One region of the Pantoea sp. USHLN298 genome, then DNA from elsewhere that is predicted to be linked to it. Evidence: predicted binding sites of a transcription regulator. Region 1 holds the regulator's gene; the other holds the start of a gene.
The links. The regulator LexA, encoded in region 1, represses DNA repair genes until DNA is damaged. The targets are predictions, from matches to a motif close to TNCTGTATGTACATACAGNA.
Positions count from the first base shown of each region.

Region 2: a site for LexA is predicted at 5,687-5,706, ahead of uvrB (excinuclease ABC subunit UvrB). Genes of this name have one in related genera too.

Region 1 covers NZ_JBBCRO010000004.1:535,581-545,247, forward strand. Annotated here, with positions in the region: gene dusA (tRNA dihydrouridine(20/20a) synthase DusA) at 1-964, opposite strand, end outside; gene WFK59_RS13410 (conjugal transfer protein TraF) at 1,071-2,321, opposite strand; gene zur (zinc uptake transcriptional repressor Zur) at 2,773-3,294, shown strand; gene WFK59_RS13420 (CsbD family protein) at 3,368-3,580, opposite strand; gene dinF (MATE family efflux transporter DinF) at 3,752-5,074, opposite strand; gene lexA (transcriptional repressor LexA) at 5,176-5,790, opposite strand; gene WFK59_RS13435 (diacylglycerol kinase) at 5,897-6,265, opposite strand; gene plsB (glycerol-3-phosphate 1-O-acyltransferase PlsB) at 6,394-8,817, shown strand; gene ubiA (4-hydroxybenzoate octaprenyltransferase) at 9,102-9,667, opposite strand, start outside.
Region 2 covers NZ_JBBCRO010000001.1:377,750-387,416, forward strand. Annotated here, with positions in the region: gene bioA (adenosylmethionine--8-amino-7-oxononanoate transaminase) at 1-477, opposite strand, end outside; gene bioB (biotin synthase BioB) at 578-1,609, shown strand; gene bioF (8-amino-7-oxononanoate synthase) at 1,609-2,760, shown strand; gene bioC (malonyl-ACP O-methyltransferase BioC) at 2,744-3,499, shown strand; gene bioD (dethiobiotin synthase) at 3,496-4,164, shown strand; gene WFK59_RS01965 (ABC transporter ATP-binding protein) at 4,166-4,888, opposite strand; gene WFK59_RS01970 (hypothetical protein) at 4,995-5,411, shown strand; gene uvrB (excinuclease ABC subunit UvrB) at 5,783-7,804, shown strand; gene WFK59_RS01980 (gluconeogenesis factor YvcK family protein) at 7,806-8,711, opposite strand; molybdenum cofactor riboswitch at 8,916-9,049, shown strand; gene moaA (GTP 3',8-cyclase MoaA) at 9,039-9,667, shown strand, end outside.

The DNA of each region.
Region 1 (9,667 bases):
CCAACGCCAGCGCAGCTTCCAGCACGCGCACATCCGCGCCCGGTTTGTGGGCATTTTCACTGAGATAGCGTCGCCACTGGCGAGCGCCAGGAATCCCCTGGAACAGACCGAGCATATGACGGGTCACATGGCCCAGGTAAGTGCCCTTCGCCAGTTCAGCTTCAATGTAAGGATACATGGCGCGAACCACCGCCACCGGATCGGCCGCCGGATGCTGGCGACCAAACAGTTGCTGATCTACCTGCGCCAGAATGCCGGGATTCTGATAGGCTTCGCGGCCCATCATTACGCCATCCAGATGCTGCAGGTGAGTCTGCGCTTCTTCCAGCGTTTTCACGCCGCCGTTAATTGCCAGCGTCAGGTGCGGGAAATCCCGTTTCAGCTGATAGACGCGTGGATAATCCAGCGGCGGAATTTCGCGGTTCTCTTTCGGGCTCAGGCCCGACAGCCAGGCTTTACGCGCATGGATGATAAACGTTTCGCATCCGCCGCGTTCGGCTACCGTGCCGACAAAATCGGTCAGGAACGCATAGCTATCCTGCTCATCAATCCCGATACGCGTTTTCACCGTCACCGGAATCGATACCACATCGCGCATCGCCTTGATGGCGTCAGCCACCAGATCGGCTTCCGCCATCAGGCAGGCGCCGAAGCGGCCATTCTGTACCCGGTCAGAGGGACAGCCGACGTTGAGATTCACTTCATCATAGCCGCGCTGTTCAGCCAGCTTCGCGCAGTGCGCCAGCGCGGCGGGATCGCTGCCACCGAGCTGCAAAGCAACCGGATGTTCATCCTCGCTGTAGGCCAGGTAATCGCCTTTACCATGAATGATCGCGCCGGTGGTGACCATTTCGGTATAGAGCAGCGTATCGCCGGTAAGCTGGCGATGAAAATAGCGGCAGTGGCGATCGGTCCAGTCGAGCATCGGGGCAATCGAGAAACGTTGCGAAGAAAATGTATCCATGAAGCGCAGGCAATCCGGTATCTAAGAGTGATGGAATTCTGTGCAAGGATAACACAAGGGCGGGCGATAGTGCATCGCCCGCCCCGGAACCGCGGCTAAAAGAGGATCAGAAATTGAAGCCGAGCTGCATCATCGCGCCCCAGGTATTGTTAGCGCCCACCGAGCCAGCCAGGTCCAGATGGACCGCCTTGTTAAACGGTGACAGGCCAAAACCAGCGGTCGCGACGTTCTCATCATTTGAACGCATATCGGCGCGATAACCGGCCCGTAACTGTAACCAGTCGAGCACCCGATATTCCGCACCGACCGCGGCATACTGGCTGTTATCCTGAGTTTTAAAACGTTTGGTTTCGGTCAGGTCAACATCACCGGTAACGGTAAACGGCCCTTTATCCCAGGCCAGACCGGTAGTGACCAGCGGACGGATCTGGTAAGTATCGCGGAAGCCGTTAACCTCTTTGGTCTGCAGATCGCGGGAAACCAGGTTTTGTCCGGTGATACCCAGCGTCCAGTTTTCAGCAAAGGTGGTTGCCAGGCCGGCATCGACGTTAAAGCCGGTGTCCGAGCTGCGATACTGGCTATTGTTGATGTCACTTTTGTCGTAGTTGTAGATGCTGGCGGTGTAGTTATAGAGCCAGGTTTTCTGCAACTTCGGCGTGACGCCCACCGACACCGGCTGACCGGCAATGGTAAATTCATGCGCCACCGCAACACCGTAATCGGTGACCAGCGCCGCTAAACCGTTGGCGCTGGAACGCAGGTTGTTCTGGTCGCCCGGACGTGGGAGCACCGTGCCGTTAGCCACGCCGCGCAGATAATCGATATCGCTCTGGACGACGTTGGCACGCACGTGTGCCGAGCCATAGGCTTTGGTAATAAAGGCAAAAGGCAGCGTCTCATTGGGAACAGTGACCGCCAGCGCCACCCCGGCACTGCCGTCTGCTTTGTTGCCGCGCAGATCGTTTAACTTGTTGGCGACGTCGCCTGAGGCGGCGCGCACTTCAGGATAGCCACGCAGATAATCGGCAAAGGTCAGGTTGCCGATCACATCGCGGTAACGATCAACGGTATCGGTGATGTCATCCACTTTGTCGATCAGGTGATCTTTGTCGGTAACCTGAATACCGGCTGAAGGGAAAATAATACTGACGCTATCATCGGGTTTGGCTCGCGTCATTAAAGCCGGGTTGGCCAGTACCGCGGAGCCATAAAGAGAAGATGCGACGCCGGTACCGCCCATGGCGTCATTACGTGCATCATACCAGGTTCCCGCCGCCATGGCGGAAGAAGAAAGGAAAAGCGCATTCAATACAGCGGTGTACACCAGCGCTGAGCGTTGAGCGGATTTTTTCACCATTTGCCTGCCATCACCTGAGAAATTGTCGTTGAAACATTCAACGACTGAATAGTTTGTTAACCCTATTGTGAACGTTGGCTAACGCGTTATTGCTGTGAATTCAAAGGAAACAGTGCCTTAATTCGAAGGATTGGAGGTTTTCCAATCAGAAAGTCATAATTTTTATTCAAAATACAGGGTAAAAATTAAAATAATACCAGACATTTATTAAGTCTTTCTGAACATTACTTCTTAACTCCGTGAGATGCAAAGCAAAAGCGCTAAACGGCGCGTTGCGGGCCGTCATCATGTGGATCTGATTTATCCCCGATAACGCGCCATCGCGATGCCCTACTCCTCTTTGCTGCTGTTTTTACGCGCAAAAAGGCGTGCTGCTCCGCCCGGCAACCAACCTCTGCGCGGCTAAATTTTGTGTGATAAAATAACATCACTTATCCAGCGGAGAACTTTCATGTCAAACATGACGTCACAGCAAATAATGACCCAGGCGGAAAAACTGTGCCTGCAGCGCGGTGTGCGTCTGACGTCGCAACGGGCAGAAGTGTTGCGATTAATGGCTGAGCAGCCAGGTTCAATTAGTGCCTATGACCTGCTGGATCAACTCCGGGTCAGCGAACCGCAGGCCAAGCCGCCCACCGTTTATCGGGCGCTCGATTTTCTGCTGGAACAGGGCTTTATCCACCGGGTAGAGTCCAATAATAGCTATGTTATGTGTCACCATTTCGAGGCGCCGGCCCACACGTCGGTGATGCTGGTATGTGACCGCTGTGCCGCTGTAACTGAGAAACAGGCACAGGGCGTCGAAAAGATCATCGCGACACTGGCTGGCGAGGCACAATTTGCCCTGCGTCACAGCGTGATTGAAGCACATGGATTATGTGAGAGTTGTGTTGCAGTGGAAGCCTGCACGCACCATGAAAGTTGCGAACACGATCATCAGAGCGAGGGTAAAAAGCGGGGAAAACGCGGGTAATGTGCACATCCTTGTGCGGTTGCCAGTATGAGCCGTACCGGCGGGTAGGAGCTTTATCCGTAAATCTGCGTGATTACCAACGGTAATCTTTGTTCTGACCTTCCCAGTCCGTTACTTCGCGCTCTGCATCTTCTTTTGCATAGCCATAACGTTCCTGAATTTTTCCGACCAGCTGATCGCGCTTGCCTTCAATAACCTGCATGTCATCGTCGGTCAGCTTGCCCCATTTCTCTTTCACGTTGCCTTTAAACTGCTTCCAGTTGCCGCTCGCTTGATCTTTATTCATGGCAGACCTCTATGTCATCCTTTGGTTGCATCATTTATCTTGAAAGAAAACAAAATGACGATATAAAGCGCTGGTTTACTGCGCTGCTTACGGTTAATTGTAGTAGAAGATTTTAGGGTTGCTGGAATAATACAGAATAATCTGTAGCGCACCGGCTAAAGCCGCCCGCTATCAGGCGTCGAACCAGCTGTTCTGCTGCCAGTGTTTACGCCAGATTAGCCACAGCGACACGCCGCGCAGCGCCAGGAAAACCGTTACCGCCAGCCACAATCCGTGGTTGCCCAGTATCGGGACGCTGAGCAGCGTCAGGAAGTAGCCGAGTGCCGCCACCATCATGCTGTTACGCATCTCCCGGCCACGGGTCGCGCCAATAAACATGCCATCCAGCAGATAACACCAGACGCCAATCAGCGGCAGAATAACCTGCCATATCAGATAGCGATCGGCGGCCTGTTGCAGCGGTTCAAGGGAGGTCAGCAGCGCCACGATGTGCGGGCCGCAGAGTGCATAGAGCAGCGAAAAACCGATTGCCACTACCACCGCCTGGCGGCAGGCGGCATGCCAGACGCGCAGCAATTTGCTGCCATCTTTTGCGCCGTGTGCTTCGCCGGCAAAGGCTTCCACCGCATAGGCGAAACCGTCAAGCGCGTAGGCGGTAAAGGTGATAAACATCAACAGCACCGCATTGACTGCCACCACCTGCGGACCGATGCGCGCGCCCAGTACGGTCAGTGAGGCAAAACAGAGCTGCAGCAGTAACGAACGCAGCATGATGTCGCGATTAAGCCGCAGCAGGCGCTGAATATCACCGCGCCAGCTCTGCTTCAGTATTGCCGTAGTGATGCCGCGCAGTTTCAACACACGCCAGACCATTACCGCACCGACGGCCAGCGTGATGTACTCTGCCAGTGCGGTCGCGGTTGCCGCTCCCGCCACGCCCCAGTGCAGCCCCATCACCAGCCACAGATCCAGCACAATATTGACCAGATTACCGACCACCAGCAGGATGACCGGTGCCCGCGCATACTGCACACCGAGCAGCCAGCCAAGGATCACCAGGTTTGCCAGCGTGGCAGGCGCACTCAGCCAGCGGATCTGAATAAACAGCGTCGCCTGTTGCAGAACCTTGGGATCGCCGCCAATCAGAGAGGTCGCCAGGCGGGTGATGGGGGTACGCAGACAGATGAACAGCACGCCAGCCAGCAGCGCAATGATTAAAGGCTGGGTCAGCGCGCGTGCCAGTGCCGTTTTATCGCCCGCGCCGAATGCCTGCGCCGTCAGGCCAGTGGTACTCATTCGCAGGAACAGCAACAGCATGAAGAGGAAACTGGTGACTGTCGTCCCGACCGCCACCCCGCCAAGATAGACCGGGCTGTCGAGATGACCAATGACAGCGGTATCGACCACGCCCAGTAAGGGTACGGTGATGTTAGAAAGGATCATCGGCAGCGCGAGCCGCCAGAGTTTTTTGTCGGTAGCCGTTAAAAAACGCATTCGCAGTTCCGTGCTCAGCGCTGCAGAGAGGGGAGCTGCAGCGACAAAATTAGGGCCGACAGAATAGCATCAGACGCTACGAATGCGCGGTTATATCAGGCTCAGAGCCACTCGCCGTTGCGAACCACACCCACCGCCAGACCTTCAACGGTCAGTGACTGCGCGCGCGTATCGACGACGATCGGATCAAAATCGCTGTTTTCCGGCAGGAGATGCACGATAGCGCCCTGCTTTTTCCAGCGTTTCACCGTCACTTCATCATCAATGCGGGCCACGACAACCTGGCCGTTACGGACGTCCTGGGTTTTATGCACCGCGAGCAGGTCGCCATCCATAATCCCGATATCTTTCATCGACATTCCGCTGACGCGCAGCAGGAAGTCGGCAGAGGGTTTGAACAGGCCCGGATCGACTTTGTAATGAGTTTCGATATGTTCCTGCGCCATGATCGGCTCACCGGCAGCGACCCGGCCAATTAACGGCAGACCTTCAGAGGCCTCTTCTTCCATTAACAGACGGATACCGCGCGAGGCGCCAGAGACAATCTCAATCACCCCTTTACGTGCCAGCGCTTTAAGATGCTCTTCTGCCGCATTCGGCGAGCGGAAACCCAGCTGCGCGGCAATTTCTGCACGCGTAGGCGGCATGCCCGTTTGAGTAATATGGTCGCGAATCAGGTCATAGACCTGCTGCTGCCTGCTGGTTAATGCTTTCATCCCGCCCCCTGGTTGTTTATACAGTCGCTGTGAGTATATACAGGTATTGGCGAAATGGAAACCGATTCTCAGGCAAAAACGCGCCAGATGGCGCGTTGTGGAAGGGTTATCGCAAATGTGTCCAGAGCAGCGCGATCCAGACAAACAGTGCCAGTAAGATACTGATCAGCACCGCTGCCGAGCCCATATCTTTTGCCCGACCGGCTAACGGATGGCGCTCCTGACCGATACGATCCACAACCGCCTCGATGGCGCTATTGAGGATTTCAACGATGACTACCAGCACCACAGCGCCAATCATCAGGATGCGCGAGACGATATCGACATCCAGCCAGCAGGCCACAATAATGGCGACCAGCGCGGCCAGCGCTTCCTGCCGAAAAGCCGCTTCATGCTGCCAGGCGGCACGCAGGCCCTGCCATGAGTAACCTGCGGCTTTCACAATTCTTACAAGACCGGTGGCATTATTTGCCATATTGGTGGAACCCTTTCATCGGATTGACGTCAATGTCTGGGCTGCGTGCAATTGGCACCACCACAGATCTTCGCTGCGCTTTCTGGTATGCTTGCGGCGCTTTGCTAACAAGAGGCTTCATGTTGTCTATGTCAGGTTGGCGTAAACTTTATTACAAATTACTGAATTTACCACTGTCGTTTTTGGTAAAGAGTAAGGCCATTCCGGCCGATCCCGTTTCTGAACATGGTCTGGACCCGACCCGGCCCATTATGTACGTTCTGCCTTACGATTCGAAGGCCGACTTACTGACTTTACGCGCGCAGTGCCTGCGGCATCATCTGCCCGACCCGCTCTCTCCGCTGGAGATTGATGGTTCACTGCTGCCGCGCCACGTTTTTATCCACGATGGCCCGCGCGTCTTCCCCTATTTTGTGCCCAGCGTCGAATCGGTGAAGATTTTTCACGATTATCTCGACCTGCATCGCAATAACCCCAAACTGGATATCCAGATGCTGCCGGTGACGGTGATGTTTGGTCGTGCGCCAGGCCGTGAGGTTCAGGGCGAAGATGCACCGCACCTGCGGGTACTGAACGGCGTGCAAAAGTTCTTTGCGGTGATCTGGCACGGACGCGACAGTTTTGTCCGTTTCTCGCCGACCGTTTCGCTGCGCCGCATGGCGACCGAGCACGGCACCGACAAATCGATCGCCCAGAAACTGGCCCGGGTGGCGCGCATTCACTTTGCCCGTCAGCGTCTGGCGGCGGTTGGCCCGCGTTTACCGGCACGTCAGGATCTGTTTAATCGCCTGTTGCAGTCTAAAGCGATTGAAAAAGCCGTCGAAGATGAAGCCCGCAGCAAAAAAATCTCCCATGAAAAAGCGCAGCAGAATGCGGTTGAGATGATGGAAGAGATTGCGGCGAACTTCTCTTATGAAGCGATCCGCGTGACGGATCGCGTGATGGGCTGGCTCTGGAGCCGTCTCTATCAGGGCATCAACGTTAACGGCGGCGAAAAAGTGCGTCAGCTGGCGCAGGATGGACATGAAATCGTCTATGTGCCGTGCCATCGCAGCCACATGGATTACCTGCTGCTCTCTTACGTGCTCTATCATCAGGGACTGGTGCCGCCGCACATTGCCGCCGGTATCAACCTCAACTTCTGGCCAGCCGGACCGATCTTCCGTCGTCTGGGCGCGTTCTTTATTCGTCGTACCTTTAAAGGCAACAAGCTGTATGCCACGGTGTTCCGTGAGTATCTCGGCGAGTTGTTCACCCGCGGCTATTCGGTGGAATACTTTGTTGAAGGCGGTCGTTCCCGCACTGGTCGTCTGCTCGATCCGAAAACCGGGACCTTAGCGATGACCCTGCAGGCGATGCTGCGCGGCGGTAATCGCCCGATTACCCTGGTGCCGATTTACATCGGTTATGAGCACGTGATGGAAGTCGGGACTTACGCTAAAGAGCTACGCGGCGCGGCGAAAGAGAAAGAAGGCTTCATGCAGATGGTGCACGGCTTGCGTAAGCTGCGTAACCTCGGCCAGGGCTACGTTAACTTTGGCGAACCGCTGCCGCTGGTTAACTACCTTAACAAGCGGGTGCCGGAGTGGCGTGACGCCATCGATCCGATTGAGCCGCAGCGTCCCAGCTGGTTAACCCCGACCGTCAATGACATCGCAGCGAGCCTGATGGTGCGCATCAATGAAGCGGGCGCGGCCAACGCCATGAACCTGTGCGTGACCGCGCTGCTCGCCTCACGTCAGCGCTCACTTACCCGCGAACAGCTGATTGAGCAGCTTGAGTGTTATACCCAGCTGCTGCGTAATGTGCCTTACTCTGCCAATGCCACCGTCCCTGACCTCTCCGCTGAGGCGCTGCTGGACCACGCGATGGGCATGAATAAGTTTGAAAGCGAGAAAGACAGCATTGGCGACATCATCATTCTGCCGCGTGAGCAGGCCGTGCTGATGACCTACTATCGCAACAACATTCACCACATGCTGGTGATGCCGTCGCTGATCGCCGCCATTGTGCAACAACACCAGACACTGAGCGAAGCTGAGTTGCTGCGCCAGGTGAGCCTGATCTACCCGATGCTGAAGAGCGAACTGTTCCTGCGCTGGCAGACCGATGAGCTGCCGCAGCTGCTGACGGAACTCAGTCAGGAACTGGCGCGTCAGGGCCTGATTACGCTGGATGATGGCCAGCTGCGCTTTACGGCGGCCCGTTACCGTACGCTACAACTGCTGGCTGCCGGGGTGCGTGAAACGCTCCAGCGTTATGCCATCACCTTCTCGATTCTCAGTGCGAAGCCGGCGATTAACCGCGGGACGCTGGAAAAAGAGAGCCGCACACTGGCACAACGTCTGTCGGTGCTGCACGGTATCAACGCGCCGGAGTTCTTCGACAAAGCGGTCTTTACCTCGCTGGTGCTGACGCTGCGTGATGAAGGGTATATCAGCGACAGCGGCGATGCCGATGTGGTGCAGACGCTGGCGACCTGGCATATACTGGCGGACCTGGTCACCAGCGATGTGCGCATGACCATTGAAAGCGCCGTGGCACACGACTGACACAACAAGCGTACAGTAAAAAGGCGACCTCATGAGGTCGCCTTTTTTATAGGTCAGGTCTGGTCAGATTCGCGTTGAGACGGTGCCTGCTCAGGGAACACGGTCAGATCGGAAAGACGCAAAAGCGTCATCCCTGACTGCTCGGGCCGCGGCCTCCCTGGCGCGGGACGCTTTCCTCTTCTGCCCGTATTCCCTGCGCGTTGAGCTTATCCATTGCTGTCGGATTCATCCTGCATCGGGTTTGGCGGCCTCCCGGATCGCCTTTTTGGTGCCTGAATCCCCTATCAGAACAGCTGGCTGAACGGCGGCGTATTCATCAGTACGCCGAGGAACAGTACCAGCCCGACATAATTGTTGTTCAGGAAAGCCTTAAAACAGGCGGGGCGCTCACGCCGGACGATCAGCTTCTGTTGATAAACGAACAGAGCAGCAGCCAGTATCAGCGTCCAGTAAAAGGCCGCGTTGAGTTGCAGCAGCATACCGACCCACGCCATTAGCAGCAGCGTCGCCAGCTGCAGCAGACCGATGATTAACTTGTCGAAACGACCAAACAGAATCGCGGTCGACTTGACGCCAATCTTCACATCATCGTCACGGTCCACCATCGCATAGAGAGTGTCATAAGCCACGGTCCAGCAGATGTTGGCGAAGAACACCAGCCAGCAGACCAGCGGTAAGGACTCACTAACCGCAGCCCAGGCCATCGGGATCGCCCAGCCAAACGCGGCACCCAGCACCACCTGCGGCAGATGGGTATAGCGCTTCATGAACGGATAAACCCAGGCGAGCGCCAGACCGACCACCGAGAGCAATATCGTCATCAGGTTCATGGTCAGCACCAGCGCAAATG
Region 2 (9,667 bases), on a different contig from region 1:
TTCCGGATCGCACACCGACATCGCCGCAAAGGTATCGCCGTGATAGCCGCGCTTCAGCGTCAGGAACTGCTGCCGGGTTTCACCGCGTCCCAGCCAGTACTGCAACGCCATCTTCATCGATACTTCCACCGCCACCGAGCCGGAATCGGCGAGAAAAACGCACTCCAGCGCCGCGGGCGTCATCGCAACCAGCTGGCGGCAGAGCGCCACCGCGGCGGGATGGGTAATGCCGCCAAACATTACGTGTGACATCTGCGTCATCTGCTGCGTCAGCGCCCGGTTCAGCCGTGGATGGTTGTAACCGTGAATCGCCGCCCACCACGAGGACATGCCATCGACCAGTTCGCGGCCATCGGCCAGTTGCAGTTGAAAACCCTGGGCGGCAACCACCGGATAACAGGGCAGCGGGTCGAGCATTGAGGTGTAGGGGTGCCAGATGTGCTGGCGATCAAAGCGGGCGTCTTCAGGCGTGAACATAGGCGTCGTAAACCGGAGTTGTAAACCAAAATAAAAAAATATAGTTTACAAGTATAACCACGTTAATCGTCGGGATGACACCCTTTTTTTGGAGCACGTAATGGCACAACGCTGGACAGTTGCACAGGCCCAGGCCCTGTTTGATCAACCTTTTCTTGAACTGATGTTTGAAGCGCAGCGGGTGCATCGTCAGCACTTCGATCCGCGTCAGGTACAGGTCAGCACCTTGTTGTCGATCAAAACCGGTGCCTGCCCGGAAGACTGTAAATACTGCCCGCAGAGCGCGCGCTACAAGACCGGCCTGGAGTCGGAACGCCTGATGGAAGTGGAGGAAGTATTGACCTCTGCGCGTCAGGCCAAAGCCGCCGGTTCAACCCGTTTCTGCATGGGCGCGGCATGGAAAAATCCGCACGAGCGCGATATGCCCTATCTGGAAAAAATGGTTGAAGGCGTAAAGGCGATGGGCATGGAAACCTGTATGACGCTGGGTACGCTCAGCGATCAGCAGGCGCAGCGGCTGGCGGGCGCCGGCCTGGATTTTTATAACCACAACCTCGACACCTCGCCAGAATTTTACGGCAGCATCATCACCACCCGCAGCTATCAGGAACGGCTGGATACGCTGGGCAAAGTGCGTGACGCCGGGATCAAAGTCTGCTCAGGCGGCATCGTCGGTCTGGGGGAGACGGTCAGCGATCGCGCCGGTCTGCTGGTGCAGTTAGCCAACCTGCCGACCCCGCCGGAAAGCGTGCCGATCAACATGCTGGTGAAGGTCAAAGGTACGCCGCTGGCGGACAACGATGACGTTGAGCCGTTCGATTTTATCCGCACTATCGCGGTGGCGCGCATCATGATGCCAACCTCGCACGTCCGGCTATCGGCGGGCCGTGAGCAGATGAGTGAGCAGACCCAGGCGATGTGCTTTATGGCCGGGGCGAACTCGATTTTCTACGGCTGCAAACTGCTGACCACGCCGAACCCGGAAGAGGATAAAGATCGCGTGCTGTTCCGCAAGCTGGGGCTGAACCCGGAGCATACCCACACCCAGCACGGCGATCAGCAGCAACAGCAGCAGCTCAGCGACCAGCTGATGCACGCCGACACTGAACAGTTCTATAACGCGGCGCTGTAATGAGCTGGCAGCAACGACTGGCACAGGCGCTGGATCGGCGGCGCGCCGCCGATGGCTGGCGGCAACGCCCGGTAATCGATCATCAGACCACCCGCACGCTGCACAGCGGAGGACGCGTTTATCGTCATTTTTCCAGCAACGATTATCTCGGCTTAACCCAGCATCCGGCGGTGATTGCTGGCTGGCAGCGCGGCGCAGAACAGGCGGGAGCCGGTGCCGGTGCGTCAGGCCACGTCACCGGCTATCACCGGCAGCATGCGGCGCTGGAAGCGCAGCTGGCTGACTGGCTCGGCTATGATCGCGCGCTGCTGTTTATCTCCGGCTTCGCGGCGAATCAGGCGGTGATCCATCTGCTGGGGGAGGAAAACGATCGTATCCTGGCCGATAAGCTCAGCCATGCTTCGCTACTGGATGCCGCCAACCACAGTCCGGCGCAGCTGCGCCGTTTTACGCACAATAGCCCGGCGAGTCTGGCGGCGCGGCTGGCCGCACCCTGCAGCGGCGAAACGCTGGTGGTGACCGAAGGGATTTTCAGCATGGATGGTGACAGTGCGCCGCTGGCGGCGATAGCGGCACAGACGCGCGACGCGCAGGGCTGGCTGCTGGTGGACGATGCGCACGGGATCGGCGTGACAGGCGAGCAGGGGCGCGGCAGCTGCTGGCAGCAGGGAATAAAACCGGAGCTGCTGGTGGTCACCTTCGGTAAAGCCTTTGGCGTCAGCGGGGCGGCACTGTTGTGCGACGCACAAACCGCCGACTATTTTGTGCAGTTCAGCCGCCATCTGATCTATTCGACCGCGATGCCCGCCGCCCAGGCGGCGGCGCTGCAGGCGTCGCTCGGTCAGGTGCAGCAGGGCGATGCGCTGCGTCAGCGGTTGCAGGAGAATATCCAGCGCTTCCGGCGTGGTACCGCCTCGCTGCCGTGGCAACTGATGGATTCCGCCAGTGCGATTCAGCCGTTAATCATCGGCGACAATGCGGAAGCGATGGCGCTCTCCGCCCGGCTGGCAGAAGCGGGCTGCTGGGTCAGCGCCATCCGGCCACCAACCGTACCGCCAGGCACTGCCCGGCTGCGTATTACCCTGACGGCGGCGCATCAGCCGGACGACATCGATATTCTGCTGGAGGCGCTGCATGACGCTGCAGGTTGATAAGCGCGCGGTGGCGCGCGCCTTTGGCCGGGCGGCCGAACACTACGATGCTCATGCCGCGCTGCAACGGCTGAGCGGCGATGCGCTGCTGGCACGGGCACCGGCGCACAGTGGACCGCAGCTACTGGATGCCGGCTGCGGTACCGGCTGGTACAGCAGGCAATGGCGTGAACGTGGTAAGCAGGTCACCGCGCTCGATCTCTCGCCGCAGATGCTGCAACAGGCGCGCGCCAGTAACGCCGCGCAGCACTATCTGGCCGGAGATATCGATGCCTTACCGCTGGCAGCGGGCAGTTTTGATCTGGTGTGGAGTAACCTGGCGGTGCAGTGGAGCAACGATCTGTCGCAGGCGCTGGGCCAGTTCAGGCGGGTGCTGCGTCCCGACGGTACGCTGCTGTTTTCAACCCTGAGCGCCGGTTCATTGCAGGAAGTCCATCAGGCCTGGTCGCATCTGGATCACCATCCGCACGCTAACCGCTTTCTCACCGAGCAACAGATTGCGGCAGCCTGCGCTACCCACCAACTGAACTGCGAGTCGGCGCTCATCACCCTGCATTTCCCGGATGCACTCAGCGCCATGCGTTCGCTGAAAGGGATTGGGGCAACCCATCTGCATCAGGGGCGGGATGGCCCGCTGTTAACCCGACAGCGGCTGGCACAGTTAGAGGCGCACTGGCCGCGCGATCGGCACGGTTTCCGTCTCAGTTATCATCTCATCTATGGAGTAAGTTCATCATGAAGCGCTGGTTTATCACCGGCACCGACACCGAAGTCGGTAAAACGGTCGCCAGCGGCGCCCTGTTACAGGCCGCCCGGGCGGCCGGTTATCGCTGCGCGGGCTATAAGCCGGTCGCCTCGGGCTGCGAAATGACGCCGGAGGGGCTGCGTAACAGTGACGCGCTGGCGCTGCAGCGGTACAGCAGCGTGCCGTTAGACTATCAGCAGGTCAATCCGCTGGCGTTCCTTGAACCGACAGCGCCGCACATCGTCAGTGCCGAAGAGGGCAGGCCGATCACTCATCTGGCGCTGTCGGCGGGCCTGGCGGCGCTGGAACCGCTGGCAGACTGGATTCTGGTTGAAGGCGCAGGCGGCTGGTACACCCCGTTATCCGCAACGCACACCTATGCTGACTGGGTCAGCAGCGAGCAGTTGCCGGTGATATTAGTGGTCGGTGTCAAACTGGGCTGCATCAATCACGCCATGCTGACCGCGGAGGCGGTACGCGCTCGCGGGCTGCGTCTGGCGGGCTGGATCGCCAACACCGTGGTGCCGCCGGGACAGCGTTATCAGGAATATCTCACCAGCCTGACGCAACGCCTGCCTGCACCCTGTCTCGGCACCATTCCCTGGCTGACCGAGTCGCAACAGGACAACTGCGGGCACTATCTGACGCTGCCAGCGTAAATCAGGCCACCGTCAGCCATTTGTTGACGGTGTGGTCATCCAGCTGCGCCATTTTGCCCTGCGCCACGTTACGCCCGCGATGCAACAGCAGAAAATAGTCAGCCACGCGACGGATCAGGGAGAGACGCTGCTCCAGCAGCAGGATCGTCAGGCCATAGTCGAGGTTCAGTCGGCGAATCAGATTCCCCATCTCCTCTTCCAGCCACGGCGACATGCCGTCGGTGGGCTCATCAAGAATCAGCAGTTTTGGCTGCAGCACCAGCGCGCGCGCCAGGGCCAGCTGCTGCTGCTGATCGATCGGCAGATCGCCGCTGCGCTGCTGGCGTAGCGAATAGAGCGCCGGAAACAGGTCAAACACCATTTCGGGAATGGCGCGGTGGCGGTCGGCCTGACTGGCACCGGCCAGCAGGGCGATCAGCAAATTATCTTCCACGCTCATCTGGGTAAAAATATGGCGTCCCTGTGGCACATAGCCAATTCCCATCTGCGCCCGCTGTTCAGCTGGCTGCAGCAGCAGGTCGGCGGGCGGTGAACCATCTTCTTTCCATGAGATCGATCCGCTGTTGATCGGCAGCCGGCCCATAATGCAGTTGACCAGGGTGGTTTTCCCCATGCCTGGCCGGCCAAGAACGCCGGTGCAGGTGCCAGGCGACAGATCGAGATCCACGTCCCACAGGATATGATTTTGACCGTAAAATTGATTTACCGAACGTAAACTCAGCATCTGACACTCTCCTTTCCGATCATTAGCCTGAATGCTTCCGCTCTGTGTCGTCTGGCAAACAAGGTATCAGCAATGGTCATCTCACCACTGCAGCACAGTGCGCGCGATGCGCGTTGACGCCATTCAATCTTGCAATTCCCAGGCCAGATTCAGCGGTGTGCTTTTTTTCAGCGGCCAGCGCGGCTGCGCGCCGGGAAAATATGAGGAATGCTTATCAATTTCTGCGGGTGATAACCGGGCTGCACTTTCACAGTGCCAGCGGGCGGCGTTTCTGGTGCAGTCGTGCGAAGATGAGGCAACGATTCTGATTAAGAATGGCGGGCTGGCGGGGCAAATCAGCAGCAGAGAGTCTGGGTCAGTTAAAAAAAGCAGAACAATTTGTCAGCGGCGGTGGAGAAATTTAGCGGAAAAAAAATTATTTTCAGCAAACCCAGGCGGCAGGGAAAAATTATACACAGCCGATGGCGGCGGGGCTGCCATCACTTATCCACCATTCCTGTGGATAACCTTGTGCATTAGGTAATGAAAACAGGTTGGAAGCGAGGAAATACGCGGCCTGGTTACATAATGTCGAGAATCTGGGCTTTTCGACATAGTATAATTAAATCAATTACTTATTAAAAAACAAGCCTGCGATTTATCTGTCAGTTCACTGAACTGTAATTTTATGACGCTCTATTGACAAATGTTAAATCCGATCTCCGCCTGGGGATAACCTTGCGCAACAACCGCCGGGCTAAAGCCAGCGGCAACCGGTGACCAAAAAGTACGCCAGCCGGGACCCTTACTCTGCCTCAACACTGTTTTTATATCCAGTATTAATTTCTGGCAAAATCACCATAGCAGAGTAAAATAGGTGCCTGCCCGCCGACTTCTTCAGCAGGAACTGCATTCATGAGTAAAGCCTTTAAATTAAATTCCGCTTTCAAACCTTCCGGCGATCAGCCCGAGGCGATTCGTCGTCTGAAAGAGGGTCTGGAAGATGGACTGGCCCACCAGACGTTATTAGGCGTAACCGGCTCGGGAAAAACCTTCACCGTGGCCAACGTGATTGCCGATCTCAACCGTCCAACCATGGTTCTGGCGCCGAACAAGACGCTGGCGGCTCAGCTGTACGGTGAAATGAAGGAGTTTTTCCCGGACAACGCGGTCGAGTTTTTCGTCTCTTACTACGACTACTATCAGCCGGAAGCCTATGTGCCCAGTTCCGACACCTTTATCGAAAAGGATGCCTCGGTTAACGAACACATTGAGCAGATGCGTCTGTCAGCCACCAAAGCATTGCTGGAGCGGCGCGACGTGATTGTGGTCGCCTCGGTGTCGGCGATCTACGGTCTGGGCGATCCCGATCTCTACCTGAAAATGATGCTGCACTTAACCCGCGGCATGATCATCGACCAGCGCAGCATCCTGCGTCGCCTGTCGGAGCTGCAATATACCCGTAACGATCAGGCGTTCCAGCGCGGGACTTTCCGGGTGCGTGGTGAGGTGATTGATATCTTCCCGGCGGAGTCAGACGATATCGCCCTGCGCGTCGAGCTGTTCGATGAAGAGGTGGAGCGCCTGTCGTTGTTTGACCCGCTGACCGGCCAGATCGATTCGGTGGTGCCGCGCTTTACCATCTATCCGAAAACGCACTACGTGACGCCGCGTGAGCGCATTATTCAGGCGATGGAAGATATTAAAGTGGAGCTGGCGGATCGCCGCAAAGTGCTGCTGGAAAATAATAAGCTGCTGGAAGAGCAGCGTATTACCCAGCGTACCCAGTTCGATCTGGAGATGATGAGCGAGCTGGGCTACTGCTCCGGCATCGAAAACTATTCACGCTATCTCTCAGGACGCGGACCCGGCGAAGCCCCACCGACGCTGTTTGACTACCTGCCGGCCGACGGCCTGCTGGTGGTGGATGAATCGCACGTTACCATTCCGCAAATCGGCGGCATGTATAAAGGCGACCGGGCGCGTAAAGAGACGCTGGTGGAGTACGGTTTCCGCCTGCCGTCGGCGCTGGATAACCGTCCGATGAAGTTTGAAGAGTTTGAGGCGCTGGCCCCGCAGACTATCTATGTGTCGGCTACGCCGGGCAAATATGAGCTGGAAAAGTCGGGCGACGAAGTGATCGATCAGGTGGTGCGTCCAACCGGTCTGCTCGACCCCATCCTCGAAGTACGTCCGGTGGCGACCCAGGTCGACGATCTGCTGTCGGAAATCCGTCAGCGGGTGGCGATCAACGAACGCGTGCTGGTGACGGTGCTGACCAAGCGCATGGCGGAAGATCTGACCGAATATCTGGAAGAGCACGGCGAAAAGGTGCGTTATCTGCACTCTGACATCGACACCGTGGAACGGATGGAGATTATCCGCGATTTACGCCTGGGTGAGTTTGATGTGCTGGTGGGCATTAACTTACTGCGTGAGGGGCTGGATATGCCGGAAGTGTCGCTGGTGGCGATTCTGGATGCGGATAAAGAGGGCTTCCTGCGTTCCGAGCGCTCGCTGATTCAGACCATTGGCCGTGCGGCGCGTAACATCAATGGCAAAGCCATTCTGTATGGCGACAAAATTACCCCGTCAATGGCGCGGGCGATTGAAGAGACCGAACGGCGTCGCGAGAAACAGCAGCAGTACAACGAAGAGAACGGCATTGTGCCGCAGGGCCTGAATAAAAAGATCACGGATATTCTGGAACTGGGCAACAACGTGGTGAAAACCCGGGGCAAAGCGAAACCGGCACGACGCGGTGCCGCCGAGGCGGAAGCGGATTATCTGGCGCTGTCGCCGCAGGCCCTGCAGAAAAAGATCCACGAGCTGGAAGGGCAGATGCAGCAACATGCGCAGAACCTGGAGTTCGAACAGGCCGCCAGCGTGCGCGATCAGCTGCATGAACTGCGCACGTTGTTTATCGCCACCTCGTAACTCAGTTAAAGCCCTGAATGGCGTGCTCCAGCGCGACCCGCAGCAGCTGGCGGTCGTGACGATATTTGATATCGGCGGCTTCCAGCGGCTCGCGGACAATCAGCCGATTATCGACCTGACTGATATCGGCGGAAGGGCTGACCACAATCGCATCGATTACCCGTTTGCTAATGTAGCGCTCCATCATCGCCAGCTTGTCGGCCACCGTCAGGCTGGCCGCCGCCGGGCTGAGTTCACGACCCAGATTGCCGATAAATACCATGGTGGCGGGCGTGCGACGCAGCGCCTGCGCCATCTCTTCCATCAGCAGAATCGGCATCAGGCTGGTGTAAAAACTGCCTGGTCCGATCAGAATTAAATCCGCTTCGCCAATGGCATCCAGCGCTTCCCGGGTCGGCTGCACGTTGGGATGCAGCATCATCTCCTGCGGCGGCTGCTTCATCTCATCAATCGCCGTTTCGCCGTAAACCATGTTGCCTTCCACGTCGAGCGCCACCAGATCGACCGGTTGCTCCGACATCGGAATCAAAAACGCATCGACCTTGAGCAGATTACGAATGATGTTGATCGCTTCCAGCGGGCGCACGCTCAGGTGATCCAGCGCTTTCAGCATCAGATTACCGAGGTTATGTCCGGCCAGTTCACCGTTACCGGCAAAGCGATATTCAAACATCGCTGAAGCCACGCTCGGTTCGGCGATCAGCTGGTTAAGGCAGTTACGCATATCGCCCCAGGCGATGCCGCCTTCTGAGCGGCGAATACGGCCGGTTGAACCGCCGTTGTCGGTGGTGGTAACGATGCCGGTGAGACGCGAGCCGAGCGGCGACAGCGCAGACATCACGCGGCCTAAACCGTGTCCGCCGCCGAGAGCCACCACGCGATCAAGATCGGCCAGTGTGCGATTCATACTTCTCCTTAATAGCCTGTCGCGTGGCGTCGCTCTAAACGCTAAACCCGCGCGGATGACTTGCGTCAAAATCTGAAGCGCATTTTAACGTATCCTGTCGCGAAAATGCGGTGAAAATTCGATATGTATCAGAATATATAACGAAAACAGCGAATGGAAGAGTAGCGAAATTCACGCTACCATCCTGTTAACCGCGCTGATCAACGGGTCAGCGTACACTCCAGCCTGATTGCCTACGTCTGCGGATAGGGGAGTCAGGCCGTAGCCATTGAGCTACCAGGGTGCAGGAAGAAATGACTGCATCTCCCAATCTGGAAAGGTGTTCTGGTGTCACAATTTACTGATGCATACGCGCGTAAGTTCTATTACCTGCGCCTGTCGGTCACGGATGTGTGTAACTTCCGCTGTACCTACTGTCTGCCTGACGGCTACAAGCCGCACGGCATTCGCAACAAAAGCTTTCTCTCTCTGGATGAAATCCGTCGCGTCACGCGGGCTTTCGCCGCTGCCGGCACGGAAAAAGTGCGGCTCACCGGCGGCGAACCGTCACTGCGTCGCGACTTTACCGACATCATCGCCGCGGTGCGTGAAAACCAGTCGATTCGCCATATCGCCGTCACTACCAACGGTTACCGGCTGGCGCGCGACGTGAAGCAGTGGCGTGAGGCGGGCTTAACCGCGCTCAACGTCAGCGTCGATAGCCTCGATGCCCGTCAGTTTCACGCTATCACCGGCCAGGATAAATTCCATCAGGTGATGGCGGGCATCGACGCCGCCTTTGATGCCGGTTTTCACCAGGTAAAAGTCAACAGCGTGCTGATGCGCGATCTCAATAGCCGCAACCTGGCAACCTTCCTCGACTGGATCCGTACCCGTCCGATTCAGCTGCGCTTCATTGAACTGATGGAAACCGGCGACGGCGGTACGCTGTTCCGCGATCAGCACGTTTCCGGCAT